Linked DNA regions of Xanthobacter dioxanivorans. The main gene of each other region encodes a partner of the protein of the gene in region 2 in a complex. Links are inferred from orthologs where the notes say so. Each region holds a gene or a part of one and is shown on either strand. Other genes may lie near its edges.

Region 1 (6,854 bases), 550 kb from region 2 along the record:
TGATGCGGATGTTGGCGAACGTGCCGCGCATCATCACTTCATGGTTGCCGCGGCGGGTGCCGTACTGGTTGAAGTCCACCGGGCGCACCTGGTGCTCGATCAGGTACTTGCCCGCCGGGGACGCCTGCTTGATGGAGCCGGCCGGCGAGATGTGGTCGGTGGTGATTGAATCGAGGAACAGGCCCATGATCCGGGCATCGATGATGTCGGTGACCGGGACCGGATCCTTCGTCATGCCGACGAAGTAGGGCGGGTTCTGCACATAGGTGGAGGCATCCTGCCAGGCATAGGTCTGGCCGGTGGGAATGGCGATCTTCTGCCAGTTCTCGTCGCCCTTGAAGACGTCGGAATACTTTTCCTTGAACATCTTCTTGGTGACGTTCTCGCGGATATACTCGGCGACCTCCTTGTTGGAGGGCCAGATGTCCTTGAGGTAGACCGGCTTGCCGTCCTTGTCGGTGCCCAGCGGCTCGGTGGTGAGGTCCACCTGCAGCGAGCCGGCCAGCGCATAGGCCACCACCAGCGGCGGGGAGGCGAGGTAGTTCGCCTTCACGTCCGGGTTCACGCGGCCCTCGAAATTGCGATTGCCGGAGATGACGGCGCCGGCGACGAGGTCGTTCTTGTTGATCGCCTCGGAAATGGCCTCCGGCAGCGGGCCGGAATTGCCGATGCAGGTTGTGCAGCCGAAGCCCACCAGGTTGAAGCCGAGCTTGTCGAGGTCGTCCTGCAGGCCGGAGGCGGTCAGATAGCCCTCGACCACCTGCGAGCCGGGCGCCAGCGAGGTCTTCACCCACGGCTTGGACTTCAGGCCCTTCTTCACCGCCGCCTTGGCGAGGAGGCCCGCGGCGATGAGCACGCTCGGGTTGGAGGTGTTGGTGCAGGAGGTGATGGCGGCGATCACCACGTCGCCATGGCCGACGGAATAGTCGGTGCCGGCGACGGGGACGCGCCGGGAGGCTTCACCCGGCTTCTTGAACTCGCCCTCCAGCGCGGCGAGGAAGCCGGCCTTGGATTCGGAGAGCAGCACGCGGTCCTGCGGGCGCTTGGGGCCGGCCATCGAAGGCAGCACGGTGTCGAGGTCGAGCTCGAGCGTGTCGGTGAAGACCGGGTCGGGCGTGTCCTTCTTGCGCCACATGCCCTGGGCCTTGGAATATTTTTCCACCAGCTCGACGCGGCTGTCCTTGCGGCCGGTCTCGTCCAGATAGTCGATGGTCTCGCGGTCCACCGGGAAGAAGCCGCAGGTGGCGCCGTATTCCGGGGCCATGTTGGCGATGGTGGCGCGGTCGGCGAGGGAGAGGTGCTCCAGGCCCGAGCCGTAGAATTCCACGAACTTGCCCACCACGCCCTTCTTGCGCAGCATCTGGGTGACCGTGAGCACCAGGTCGGTGGCGGTGATGCCTTCCTTCAGCTTGCCGGAGAGCTTGAAGCCGACGACCTCGGGAATCAGCATGGAGATGGGCTGGCCGAGCATGGCCGCCTCGGCCTCGATGCCGCCGACGCCCCAGCCGAGCACGCCCAGGCCGTTCACCATGGTGGTGTGGGAATCGGTGCCGACCAGCGTGTCCGGATAGGCGACGGTAACCGTCTTGCCATCCAGCTCTTCCTTGCGGGTCCACACGGTCTGGGCGAGGTATTCGAGGTTCACCTGGTGGCAGATGCCGGTGCCGGGGGGCACGACGCGGAAGTTGTCGAACGCGCTCTGGCCCCATTTCAGGAAGCGATAACGCTCCTGGTTCTGCTTGTATTCCTCGTCCACGTTCTTCTTCAGCGCGTTGTCCGTGCCGAAATAGTTCACGATCACCGAATGGTCGATGACGAGATCGACCGGTACCAGCGGATTGATTCGGGCCGGATCGCCGCCGAGCGCCACCATGGCGTCGCGCATGGCGGCAAGATCCACCACCGCCGGGACGCCGGTGAAGTCCTGCATCAGCACGCGGGCGGGGCGATAGGCGATCTCGCGCTCGGCCTTGCCGCGGTTGTTCACCCAGTCGGCGACCGCGAGCACGTCGTCCTTGGTGACCGAGCGACCATCCTCGAAGCGCAGCATGTTCTCGAGCAGCACCTTCATGGAGAAGGGCAGGCTCGTGACGCCCGGAAGGCCATTTTTCTCCGCCAGCTCAAGGCTGTAGTAGATGTAGTCCTTGTCATCCACCGTCAAGGTGGTGCGGCACTTGAAGCTGTCGAGGGAAGTCACGGCGCAGTCACTCCGGTTCGATGATCGACCGAGGCAGCACCGGCCAAAACGGCGGAGCGAAAGGCACTTCGCCACCTTGGACGGCGCGGTTCGGGGCTTTATAGAGCCATTTCAAAGCGCGGTCATGCGATAACAGCATTGAATGTGCAATGCACCATAAGCAGGGGGCGCGGGGCAATGGCGGTGGCGGCTCTGGTGGGGGAAAAGCTGGCCTGCCGAAGGGGGTTCAAACTCCTGTTCGAGCAGCTGGACGTGACCGCCCGGGCCGGCCGCGCGCTGCTGGTGGTGGGGCCGAACGGGGCCGGCAAGTCCTCGCTCCTGCGCATTCTCTCCGGCCTGCTCGGCGCGACGGAAGGTCAGGTGCGCCTCGACGGGGACGGCGGCGCGGAGGCGTCGGCGGGTGAACACATCCATTATCTCGGCCACGAGGATGCGGTGAAGGGGGCGCTCACCGTGTCGGCCAACCTCGCATTCTGGCGTACCGTGCTCGGACCCACGGGCCTGGGCGTGGAGGAGGCGCTGGAGGAGGTGGGCCTCGGCGGCCTCGGCCGGCTGCGCGCGCAGGTGCTCTCCGCCGGGCAGAAGCGGCGCCTCGCCATCGCCCGGCTCCTGGCTTCCCGCCGGCCGGTCTGGGTGCTGGACGAGCCGACCACGGCCCTCGACGCGAGGGCGCAGGCGCGTTTTGCCGCCTTCGGCCGGGCGCACCTCGCGCAAGGCGGCATCCTGATCGCCGCCACCCATGCGCCCCTCGACCTCGGCGAGACCGACGAGCTCAGGCTCGGAGGCGCGGGCGCATGATCCCGGCGTTCCTCGCCATCGTGCGGCGCGACCTCGCCTTGTCCCTCGGCTCCGGGGCCGGGCTCGGCGTCGTCTTCTTCCTGAGCGTGGTCACCGTGATGCCGTTCGCGGTGGGGCCGGACCTCGTGCTGCTCGCCCGCATCGGGCCCGCCATCCTGTGGATCGGCGCCCTGCTGGCGAGCCTCATCGGGCTGGAACGCCTGTTCGCCGCCGATGCGGAGGACGGCTCGCTCGACGCGCTGACCCTTTCGGTCCTGCCCCTGGAACTCACCGCCGCCGCCAAGGGCCTCGCCCACTGGCTCGCCACCGGCCTGCCGCTGGTGATCGCCGCGCCGGTCCTCGCACTGATGCTGAATCTGGAGCCTGCCGCCATCGGCGCCGTGGTGCTCACGCTGCTGGTGGGGACCCCGGCTGTCACCTTCCTCGGCCTCATCGGCGCGGCCTTCGCCGGCGCCTTCCGGCGGGGCGGGCTGCTGATCGCGGTGCTGGTCATCCCGCTGGCCATCCCGGTACTGATCTTCGCCGTCTCGGCGACGCAGGCGGCGGTGACCGGGCCGGTGCCCTTCGGCACGCCCTTCCGCGTGCTGGCGGGCCTTGCCTTGTTCGCGCTGGTGCTCGGCCCGGTGGCGGCGGCAGCGGCGCTGCGGGCGGCGCGGGCCTGAGCCTATTGCGCGGCCGAGGCGGCGGGGGTGAGCTCGGCTTCCAGCTCGGAAATCTGCAGGCGCACGGCTTCTCCGGCGGTCTGCTCGATGGCCCGATAATTGGCCACCACGGCATGGCCCAGCGGCGTGAGCGCCGTGCCGCCGCCCTGCCGCCCGCCGGTGCGGGCGGAGACGAGGGGAGCGTTGAACAGCCCGTTCATCTCCTCCACCAGTTCCCAGGCCCGGCGGTAGGACATGTTCATGGCGCGCCCGGCGGCGGAAATGGAACCGGACGAGTCGATCTTTTCGAGCAACTCGATCTTGCCGGGTCCGATCCGGTTGCCGGCGCCCAGGTCGATTCTCACGCTCAGAGACGCCATCGGGACAACTCGCATTCCCCAGGCCGCTCCGGCCCGGCCCCGGCGCGGGCCGTCCTGCTTGCCGGGCTCACTGGTTCGTCAGGCCTCCCGGCACGCCGCGGCAGCGCAGGCTGATGCTCCTGTATTCGAACCAGTCTAGCAAATCGTTCCGCGCCTTGTCGTCATCAATCCCGCGGCGGGCCGGCGCGGTGGCGATGCGCGGCACTGAAATGGCACCGGGGGCCTTGTGGGCTCCCGGTGCCTCCGGTTCGAGATGCCAGACGAGAGCTCGAAAGGGGATCAGTTGAAGCAGGCGCCGGCCGGGCCGGACCCCTGCCCGAGGCGGGCCTGCGCCGCGGCCAGCGTCCGCAGGTGGCTTCCGCCCAGGGCGAAGGACACTTCGAAGCCGTCGGGCGTGGCCAGGGTAAGGATCAGGGTCGAGGGGTCCGAGGCCTGCTCGACCCGCACCATGTGGGCGGGATAGACGAGGCGCAGCGTCTCGTCCTTGTGCCGGGCGCGCAGCACCTCGGTCATCATCTTGGGCAGGGTCATCACCAGCGCCTGCAGGCAGCCGGCCGGAAGGCTGAGCGCCGTGGCCGTGCCGTCCACGCGGCTGAAGATCATGCGGAAGCGGCTGCCGTCCACCGCCACGTCGAAGGAGAGAAGATCCTGCCCGATGATGTCGTCCCGTTCCATCGCGCATCTCCGACGCCGAACCGGGTTAAGCTATATTCAATGAGATATAGTGTAAGTCAAGCCGGCTTCGCTGCGCCGCAGCGGGCGCCGCTTTTCCGGGCCGCGTAGGCCCCGGGAGCCCTGCGACACAGATACCGCAGAGGTAGCCGAGGGGGAGGGCGCTTCCCTCCGGCGCCCCGCCGCACTAGAACGCCTCCATGGCCATCATCGACCTTGCCAACCCGGTGCGCTTCCTCCGCTTCTCCGCGCGGCTCCTGCCGTGGATCGCGGCTGCGGCGGCGGTGACGCTCGCCATCGGCTTCTACCTCGCCTTTCGCGCTCCTGCCGATTACCAGCAGGGCGAGACGGTGCGGATCATGTACATCCACGTGCCCTTCGCCTGGCTCGGCCTGTTCGGCTACACCCTGATGGCCGCCTCCTCCATCGGCATCCTGGTCTGGCGCCACCCCCTCGCCGACGTGGCCCACAAGGCCGCCGCGCCCGTGGGCGCCACCTTCACGGCCCTGTGCCTCGTCACCGGCGCCCTGTGGGGCCGGCCCATGTGGGGCACCTACTGGGTGTGGGATGCGCGGCTCACCTCCATGCTGGTGCTGCTGCTGCTCTATCTCGGCCTCATGGCGCTGCGCGCCGCCATCGAGGAGCCGAACCGCGCCGGCCGCGCCGCGGCGGTGCTCACGCTGGTGGGCTTCATCAACGTGCCCATCGTGAAGTTTTCGGTGGACTGGTGGAACACCCTGCACCAGCCGGCCTCCGTGTTCCGCATGGGCGGGTCGTCCATCGACGCCAGCCTGCTCTGGCCGCTGCTCGTCTGCGCCATCGGCTTCACGCTTCTTTTCGTGGCGCTGCACATGCTGGGCATGCGAACAGAGATCCTGCGTCGGCGCGTCCAGGCCCTCGAGGCCCGGGCGGCGGCCGAGGCGACGGCCTGAAGCGCGGGCGCGCCCATGACTCATTTCCTTTACATCTCCGCTTCCTACGGCATCGCGCTCCTCGGCCTCGGCGGCCTCGCCGCCTGGCTGCTGGCTGATTACGCGCAGCAGCGCCGGGCCCTCACGGAGCTCGAGGCGCGAGGCATCGGCCGGCGCCCGACCAGCGTCGGGGGAGGGGAGGCATGAGCCCGCAGGGCGGCTCCGCGCCGCAGCCCGGCGCCGAGGGGGGGCCCGCGGCGGAAACCGGAGCTCAGGCTTCGGCCCCGCCGGAGCGCCCGCGGCGGCGGCTGTGGCTGGTGGCGCTGCCGCTGGTCCTGTTCCTGGCCCTCGCCGGCCTGTTCTTCTCGCGCCTCGAAACCGGCGGTGATCCCTCGCGCATTCCCTCGGCCCTCGTCGGCCGGCCGGCCCCGGTGGTCGCCTTGCCGGCGCTGGACGGGCTGAAGCGGGCGGACGGCACCTCCGTGCCCGGCATCGACATCGCCGCGCTGGCCGGCAAGCCGACCCTGGTCAACGTCTGGGCCTCCTGGTGCGGGCCCTGCCGCGAGGAGCATCCCCTCCTCATGCAGCTGGCCAAGGATGGTCGCATCAACCTGGTGGGCATCAACTACAAGGATGCGCCGGAGAACGCCCGCCGCTTCCTCGGCCAGTATGGCCTGCCCTACCAGGCGGTGGGGGTGGACCCGAAGGGCCGCGCCGCCATCGAGTGGGGCGTCTATGGCGTGCCCGAGACTTTCCTTCTGTCGAAGGACGGCACCATCATGCACAAGTTCGTGGGCCCGCTGACCCCCGACGCGGTGGCGAACACGCTGCTGCCGCTGCTGGCGCGCCTCACGGCCAATTGAGGTGGCGCGCCAGCCGGAGGGTGACGCCGGCCGCGCGCGGCATTATGGATTCGTCCATGGCCTTCTCACCCGAAGAAATCGAACGCTACGCCCGCCACATCGTGCTGCATGACGTGGGCGGGCCCGGCCAGCAGAAGCTCAAGGCGGCGACCGTCCTGGTGGTGGGCGCCGGCGGGCTGGGCGCCCCGGTGCTGCTCTATCTCGCCGCGGCGGGGGTGGGGCGGCTGATCCTCGTCGAGGACGACGTGGTCTCCCTCTCCAACCTCCAGCGGCAGGTGATCCATCGCACCCAGGATGTGGGGCGGCCCAAGACCGAGAGCGCGCGCGACGCCGTCCACGCCCTCAACCCGCACGTGGAGCTGATCACCCACGCGGTGCGGCTCGACGCGGGC
Region 2 (6,900 bases):
TGGAATTGACCAGCCGGGCGCGGCGGCCCGTGCCGTTCTCCACCACGTTATTCAGCATGTCGTTGATGTCGTTGAGCTGCTGCGTGGGGATGATCTGCACCGGCTTGGGCGCATCCCGGTCGAAGCGCCAGGCCACCTCGCCGTTGCCGATGCGCATCTCCACCACCGCGTGGGGATAGACGCTGCGGCCCGCATTGGCGAACACGGCATAGGCGGTGGTCATGTCGAACAGCGTGACCTCGGCGGCGCCGAGCGGCAGGGGCGCGCTGATGGGGAGCTGGGTGCGCAGGCCCATCTGGTGGGCGAGGTCGACGATCTTCTTGCGGCCGAAGCGCTCGGCGAGGCGCACCGCCACCGTGTTCAGCGAGTGCTGGAGCGCGGTCTTCAGGGTGATGGAGCCCATGTAGGAGCGCCCGTAATTCTGCGGGCACCAGTTGCCGAGGCAGATGGGCGCGTCCTGCACCATGGTGGAGGGCTTCATGCCGTTCATCAGCGCCACGGTGTAGACGAAGGGCTTGAACGAGGAGCCGGGCTGGCGCAACGCATCGGTGGCGCGGTTGAACTGGCTCTCGCCATAGTCGCTGCCACCCACCATGGCGCGCACGGTGCCGTTGGGCTCCATCACCACGATGCCGCCCTGCTTCACCTTGTAGTCGCGGCCGAACTCGGCGAGGGAGGATTCCAGCGCCGCATCCGCCACCTTCTGGATGTTGGGGTCGAGGCCGGTGCGAACGATGAAGTTGCGCTCCACCACGGAGGGGGGTAACTGCTCCACCAGCTTCTTCACCTCGCCGAAGGCATAGTCGAGATAGAAGTCCGGCACCTCGTCGTCGCGCCGGTCCACGGGGGTGGCGGGGTTGCGGCGAGCGCCGAACACCTGGCCCTCGGTCATGAAGCCGGCTTCCACCAGGTTGTCGAGCACGGTGGAGGCGCGGGCGCGGGCGGCGGGCAGGTTGATGTGCGGGGCGTACTTGGACGGGGCCTTGAACAGGCCCGCCAGCATGGCCGCCTCGGCGAGGTTCACCTCGCGCACCGACTTGCCGAAATAATAGCGCGCCGCCGCGTCCACCCCATAGGCGCCGCCGCCGAGATAGGCGCGGTCGAGGTAGAGCTTGAGGATCTGGCTCTTGGTGAGGCGCGCTTCCAGCCAGATGGCGAGAAACGCCTCCTTGATCTTGCGCTCGAGCGTGCGCTCGTTCGACAGGAACAGGTTCTTGGCGAGCTGCTGGGACAGGGACGAGCCGCCCTGCACCACGCCGCCCGCCCGCGCATTGGAGACGAAGGCGCGCATGGTGCCCGCCACGTCGATGCCCCAGTGCTCATAGAATCGCCGGTCCTCGGTGGCGAGGGTGGCCTTGATGAGCTGGTCGGGAATGTCTTCCAGCGGCACGGTGTCGTTCTGCTTGACGCCGCGCTCGCCGAGGGTGTTGCCGTAGCGATCGAGGAAGGTCACCGCGAGCTCGGTGCGCTTCAGCCAGTCGTCGGAGGTCTCGCGGAAGGCCGGCATGGCGAGGGCGAGCATGGCCACGGCCCCGGCCACGCCGAGGGTGAAGCCTTCGGACGCCATCCCCACCGCCCAGCGCGACACTCCGGTGAGGTTGAAGCGCTCGGTGAAGGCGGCGTAGGCGGAGGCCGCCCGCCGCGTGCGCGCGCCCAGGCTGAACAGGCCGCTGTCGACGAGGGCGTCGAAGTCCAGCAGCAGTCCGCGCAGTCGTGTCAGCAAGGAAGGGCGCTTTTGCTCACTCACGTCAATGGCTCGGCTTCGGCTCGGCTGTGGCGGGCCGGCGGCATCCCCGCGCCGGTCGTCGGCTGGCTTCTATATAGCGCGGCGCAGCGTCGAGCGCGAGCGGGGGCCGGCCGGAGCCGGAATCGCCCTGCCGTGGCCGGGTGTCAGCGCCCCGGCGTCTCCAGCACCCCGTTGGGGGAAAGCCGGTCGATGATGGTGGGCAGGTGCTGGGCGAGGAGGTCGGGCAGCGCCTCCACCGAAAGCCCGAGCGACGTGGCGACCGTGCCGATCTGGCTTTCGCCCAGCGCCGCGGCGATCTGCTCCGCGCTCACCGGCAGGTTGGGGCCGCTGGAGATCCAGCTCGCCACCTGGTCGGCGAGGCCCGCCTGCTGAAGTTGGGCGACGACGCCGTCGAGGCTGCCGAACGGCGTCTTGGCCAGCGCCGAATTGAGCAGGCCCGGCACCGCCTGGGCCATCGGCCCGCTGAGCATGGTGTTCAGCAGGGTGCCGAGGGCGCCGGAATTCCCCGCCTGGGTGAGCATGTTGTTGAGCATGCCGCCCATCATCTGGTCAAAAAGGCCCATGGCGTTTGCTCCCCCTTGCGTCCCCGGTGCCCTTGCTTCCGGCAAATTCCGCTGCACTGCACGATGCGGCCGTGCTGGTCATGGTGTACCGGAACGGATGGCCGAAGTCGATCACAAGCCGGAGTGCCCCTGCGGCCCCGCGCCGCTGAGACGGTGTGAGGCCTTTGCATCCGTGCATTCTCCCGCTAACGGCTGACGTGATGATCTCAACTGCCCTGTTCGCAGCTTTTGCGCTCATGACCGCGCTCGCGGCGCTCGCGGTGCTGTGGCCGCTGTCGCGTGCCCGCGCCGTGAAGGCGGCCCGCGAGGCCGATCTCGCCGTCTATCGCGACCAGCTGGCCGAGATCGGCCGTGACGCCAAGGCCGGCCGCCTGCCACCGGCGGAGGCCGAGGCGGCGCGTACCGAGGTGGCGCGGCGCATGCTCGCGGCCGATGCGGCGCGGGAGACGGGCGCGGGCGAAGATCCGGCGCGGTCCGCGCGCCGCCGCCGCGCCGCGGCTGTGGCCGCCCTGGTTTTCGTGCCCGCTTTTGCGGCAAGCCTCTATTTTGCCCTCGGCTCTCCGGCGATTCCCGGTGCCCCTTTGGCCGAACGCCTGACGGCGTCGCCCGAGCGCAGCGACCTCGCCATCGTGGTGCGGAAGATCGAGGAGCATCTGGCGCGCAATCCCGATGACGGGCAGGGGTACGAGCTGCTCGCCCCGGTCTATCTGAGCCTCGGCCGGCCGGAGGATGCCGCGCGGGCGTATGGCGAGACGATCCGGCTGCGCGGCCCCACGGCGCTCCGTTATGCGGCTCGTGGCGAGGCGCTGGTGATCGCCGCGGACGGCCTCGTCACGGCCGAGGCCGCGAAGGCGTTCGCGGAGGCGATCAGGCTCGACCCCGGCGAGCCGGGTGCGAACTATTATCTCGGCCTCGCCGCGGCGCAGGACGGGCGGGACCAGGACGCGGCGCGCATCTGGGGCGAGCTGCTCGCGCGCTCGCCGCCTGACGCGTCCTACCGGGCGGATCTCCAGAGGGCGCTTGCCCGCATCGGCCGCGCGCCCGCGACCCCGCCGCCCGCGGCGGTCCAGTCGCCGGCGGCGCCCGGTCCCGGCGCGGCGGACGTGGCGGCCGCCGCGCGGATGTCGCAGGATGATCGCAATGCCATGGTGCGCGACATGGTCGCGCGCCTCGCGGACCGTCTCGCCAGCGAGCCGCACGACATTGACGGCTGGCTTCGCCTCGTGCGCGCCTATGCTGTGCTGGGCGAGAAGGACAAGATGGCGGACGCCCTGAGGAACGCCCGCAACGCGTTCAAGGACGATGCGGCGGCCCTCGGCCGGCTCGACGAGGCCGAAAAGGCGCTCGCAGCGGGAGGAAAAGGATGACGCGCAAAGGCCGGCGGCTGGTGCTGATCGGGTCCGGGCTGGGCGTGCTGGCGCTCGCGGCCGGGCTGATCCTGTCCGCCCTCAACGACACCATCGTTTTCTTCCGCTCGCCCACCGAGGTCACGCAGCAGCAGGTGGCGCCCGGCGCGCGGCTGCGGCTCGGCGGGCTGGTGGAGACCGGCAGCGTGACCAAGAACGGCACGCTCACCACCTTTTCGGTCACCGACGGCAACGCCACGGTGAAGGTGGCCTATTCCGGCATCCTGCCGGACCTGTTCCGCGAGGGGCAGGGCGTGGTGGCGGAGGGGGCGTTGCAGCCGGACGGCCTCTTCAAGGCCGACAGCGTGCTGGCGAAGCACGATGAGCGCTACATGCCGCGCGAGGTGGCCGATGCCCTCAAGCAGCAGGGCCACTGGAAGGACGGCGCGCCGGCTCCCGGCGCCGCCACCCCCGCCCAGCGCCAGCCGGGGAGCTGAACCATGATCGCCGAAATCGGCCAGTATGCCCTCGCCCTGGCCTTCGCCCTGGCCCTGGCGCAGGTGGTGATCCCGGCCTGGGGCGCCCAGCGCGGGGACGCCGTGCTCATGGGGGCTGCGGCTCCCATCGCGCTTGCCCTGTTCGGCTTCGTGGCCTTCGCCTTCGGCGCGCTGGTCCAGCTCTATGTGAGCTCGGACTTCACCGTGCTGAACGTGGCGGAGAACTCCCACTCCCAGATGCCGCTGATCTACAAGATCACCTCGACCTGGGGGAATCACGAAGGCTCCATGCTGCTGTGGGTGTTCGTGCTCGCGTTCTTCGGGGCGCTGGTGGCGGTGTTCGGCGCCAACCTTCCGGATCGCCTGAAGGCCTATGTGCTCTCGGTGCAGGGCGCGGTGGGAGCGGCCTTCCTCTCCTTCATCCTGTTCACCTCCAACCCCTTCCTGCGCCTCGTGCCGCCGCCGGCGGAAGGGCGCGACCTCAATCCCATCCTCCAGGATCCCGGCCTCGCCATCCACCCGCCGCTGCTCTATCTCGGCTATGTGGGGCTCTCCGTCTCCTTCGCCTTCGCCATCGCGGCGCTGATCGAGGGGCGGATCGACGCCGCCTGGGCGCGCTGGGTGCGCCCGTGGACGCTCGCCGCCTGGATCTTCCTGACCCTCGGCATCGCCATGGGCTCCTACTGGGCCTATTACGAGCTCGGCTGGGGCGGCTGGTGGTTCTGGGACCCGGTGGAGAACGCCTCCCTGATGCCCTGGCTCGCCGCCACGGCTCTGCTGCATTCCGCCGTGGTGATGGAGAAGCGCGACGCGCTGAAGGTGTGGACGATCCTGCTCGCCATCCTCGCCTTCTCGCTGTCGCTGGTGGGCACCTTCCTGGTGCGCTCGGGGGTGCTCACCTCGGTACATGCCTTCGCCTCCGATCCGACGCGGGGCGTGTTCATCCTCGCCATCCTCACCTTCTTCATCGCCGGAGGGTTCACGCTCTTCGCCTTCCGCGCCTCGGAGCTGAAGCAGGGGGGGCTGTTTGCGCCCGTCTCGCGGGAAGGCGCGCTGGTGTTCAACAACCTGTTCCTCACCGCCGCCACCGCCGCGGTGCTGGTGGGCACCCTCTATCCGCTGGCGCTGGAAGCGCTCACCGGGGCGAAGATCACGGTGGGCCCGCCCTATTTCAACCTCGCCTTCGGCGGTCTCATGCTGCCCCTCGTCTTCGCCATGCCGTTCGGGCCGCTCCTGGCCTGGAAGCGGGGCGACCTGCTCGGCGTCGGCCAGCGCCTGATGCTGGCGGCGGGCCTCGCCGTCGTCGCCGCCGTGGTGACCGCGGCCGCGGCCTCGGGCGGGCCGGTGCTGGCGCCGCTGGCGGTGGGGCTTTCCGCCTTCATCATGCTCGGCGCGCTCACCGACATCGCCGAGCGCGCCGGCATCGGCCGGGTCAACGCCCGCGTCGCGCTCGCCCGTCTCGCCGGCGTGCCGCGCTCCACATATGGCACGGCCATCGCCCATTTCGGCGTCGGCGTGTGCCTGCTCGGCATCGTCTGCGAAACCTCCTGGAGCCTGGAGAAGATCGCCTCGGTGAAGCTCGGCGACACGGTCTCCATCGGTTCGCGGACCCTGACCCTCGACCGGCTGGAAAACCGCACCGGCCCCAATTTCCGCGCTCGCACCGCCGTCTTCGCCATTCGCGACGACGGCACGCCCCAGGGCACCATCGAGGCCTCGCGCCGGCTGTTCTCCGCCCGGCAGATGGCGACCACGGAGGCGGGCATCCGCACTTTCGGCCTCAGCCAGCTTTATGTGAGCATGGGCGAGGAGAGCCCCGACGGCCGCATCTCCATGCGCGCCACCTACAAGCCGTTCGTGACGCTGATCTGGCTTGGTGCCGTGGTGATGGCCCTGGGCGGTGGACTGTCGCTGGCGGACCGCCGCCTGCGCGTCGGCGCCCCGCGCCCCGCCGCGCGCCGGCCCCGCGCGCCGGTGCCGGCGGAGTGAGGACGATGCGCGCGCTCCTTGCCGTCCTCCTCCTTGCGGTGCTCGCCGTCCCCGCCCTCGCGGTCCAGCCGGACGAGGTGCTCGGTGATCCGGTGCTGGAGAGCCGAGCCCGGGCCATTTCCGCCGAGCTGCGCTGCATGGTCTGCCAGAATCAGTCCATCGACGATTCGGACGCGCCCCTTGCCAAGGACCTGCGCGTCATCGTGCGCGAGCGCCTGAGCGCGGGCGACAGCGACGGGCAGGTGCTGGACTTCATGGTGGCGCGCTATGGCGAATTCGTGCTGTTGCGCCCCCGCGTCTCCTGGCGCAACGCGCTGCTGTGGGCCGCGCCGGTGATGGTGCTGGCCCTCGGTGCCCTGGCCGCCTTCCTGGGCCTGAAGCGCCGGCGCTCCGGCGCTCCGCCGCGCCTCTCGCCGGAGGAGGAGGCCAAGCTCAGGCGCCTGCTCGACGAAGGCGAGGAGACGCCCGCAAAGGGGCGCTGAGCCGCCTTGCGGGCGTCCGTCCGGCGGCATTGTCGCCGGCAAAATCGCGTCACGCACGCGTGAGCCACATTACCGAACCTTAATCCCCCCGCCAGACTGCCGTAACGGTCCGCGTCTTAGCTTGCCTCTCGATCCTGCCGGTGAGGCAGACAACGAGAGAGACGCGAACTCACATGACCCGCTCCGACAACACTCCTTCCGTGACGAAGCGCTACCGCCGGGCCCTGCTCGCGGGTGTCTTCGGCCTCGCGATCGCCGGCGTCGCGGCCGGCCAGT

Evidence for each region. Proteins that work in one complex are often made in the same cells at the same time.
Region 1: the proteins of ccmE (region 2) and ccmB are in contact, whole or in part, in a solved structure (PDB 8CE8), measured with the Escherichia coli proteins. The link is inferred for Xanthobacter dioxanivorans from one-to-one orthologs.

What each region holds. Positions count from the first base shown.
Region 1 is NZ_CP063362.1:5,898,012-5,904,865, reverse strand. Bases 1,881-4,824 are described here. They hold ccmB (heme exporter protein CcmB), read left to right. Parts: upstream 1,881-2,991; coding sequence 2,992-3,657; downstream 3,658-4,824. Other genes in these bases: EZH22_RS27470 (hypothetical protein), read right to left, coding at 4,296-4,691; EZH22_RS27475 (winged helix-turn-helix domain-containing protein), read right to left, coding at 3,660-4,016; ccmA (heme ABC exporter ATP-binding protein CcmA), read left to right, coding at 2,375-2,995; acnA (aconitate hydratase AcnA), read right to left, coding at 1,881-2,197. In the rest of the region: more of acnA, read right to left, coding at 1-1,880; EZH22_RS27465 (heme ABC transporter permease), read left to right, coding at 4,889-5,620; heme exporter protein CcmD, read left to right, coding at 5,636-5,806; EZH22_RS27455 (DsbE family thiol:disulfide interchange protein), read left to right, coding at 5,803-6,462; EZH22_RS27450 (HesA/MoeB/ThiF family protein), read left to right, coding at 6,519-6,854. UniProt on the Escherichia coli protein: Required for the export of heme to the periplasm for the biogenesis of c-type cytochromes.
Region 2 is NZ_CP063362.1:5,349,496-5,356,395, reverse strand. The notes cover bases 2,424-5,413. They hold ccmE (cytochrome c maturation protein CcmE), read left to right. Parts: upstream 2,424-3,673; coding sequence 3,674-4,153; downstream 4,154-5,413. Other genes in these bases: EZH22_RS25030 (heme lyase CcmF/NrfE family subunit), read left to right, coding at 4,157-5,413; ccmI (c-type cytochrome biogenesis protein CcmI), read left to right, coding at 2,511-3,677. Also shown: EZH22_RS25050 (transglycosylase domain-containing protein), read right to left, coding at 1-1,723; EZH22_RS25045 (YidB family protein), read right to left, coding at 1,891-2,310; more of EZH22_RS25030, read left to right, coding at 5,414-6,142; EZH22_RS25025 (cytochrome c-type biogenesis protein), read left to right, coding at 6,148-6,624; EZH22_RS25020 (Do family serine endopeptidase), read left to right, coding at 6,798-6,900. UniProt on the Escherichia coli protein: Heme chaperone required for the biogenesis of c-type cytochromes. Transiently binds heme delivered by CcmC and transfers the heme to apo-cytochromes in a process facilitated by CcmF and CcmH.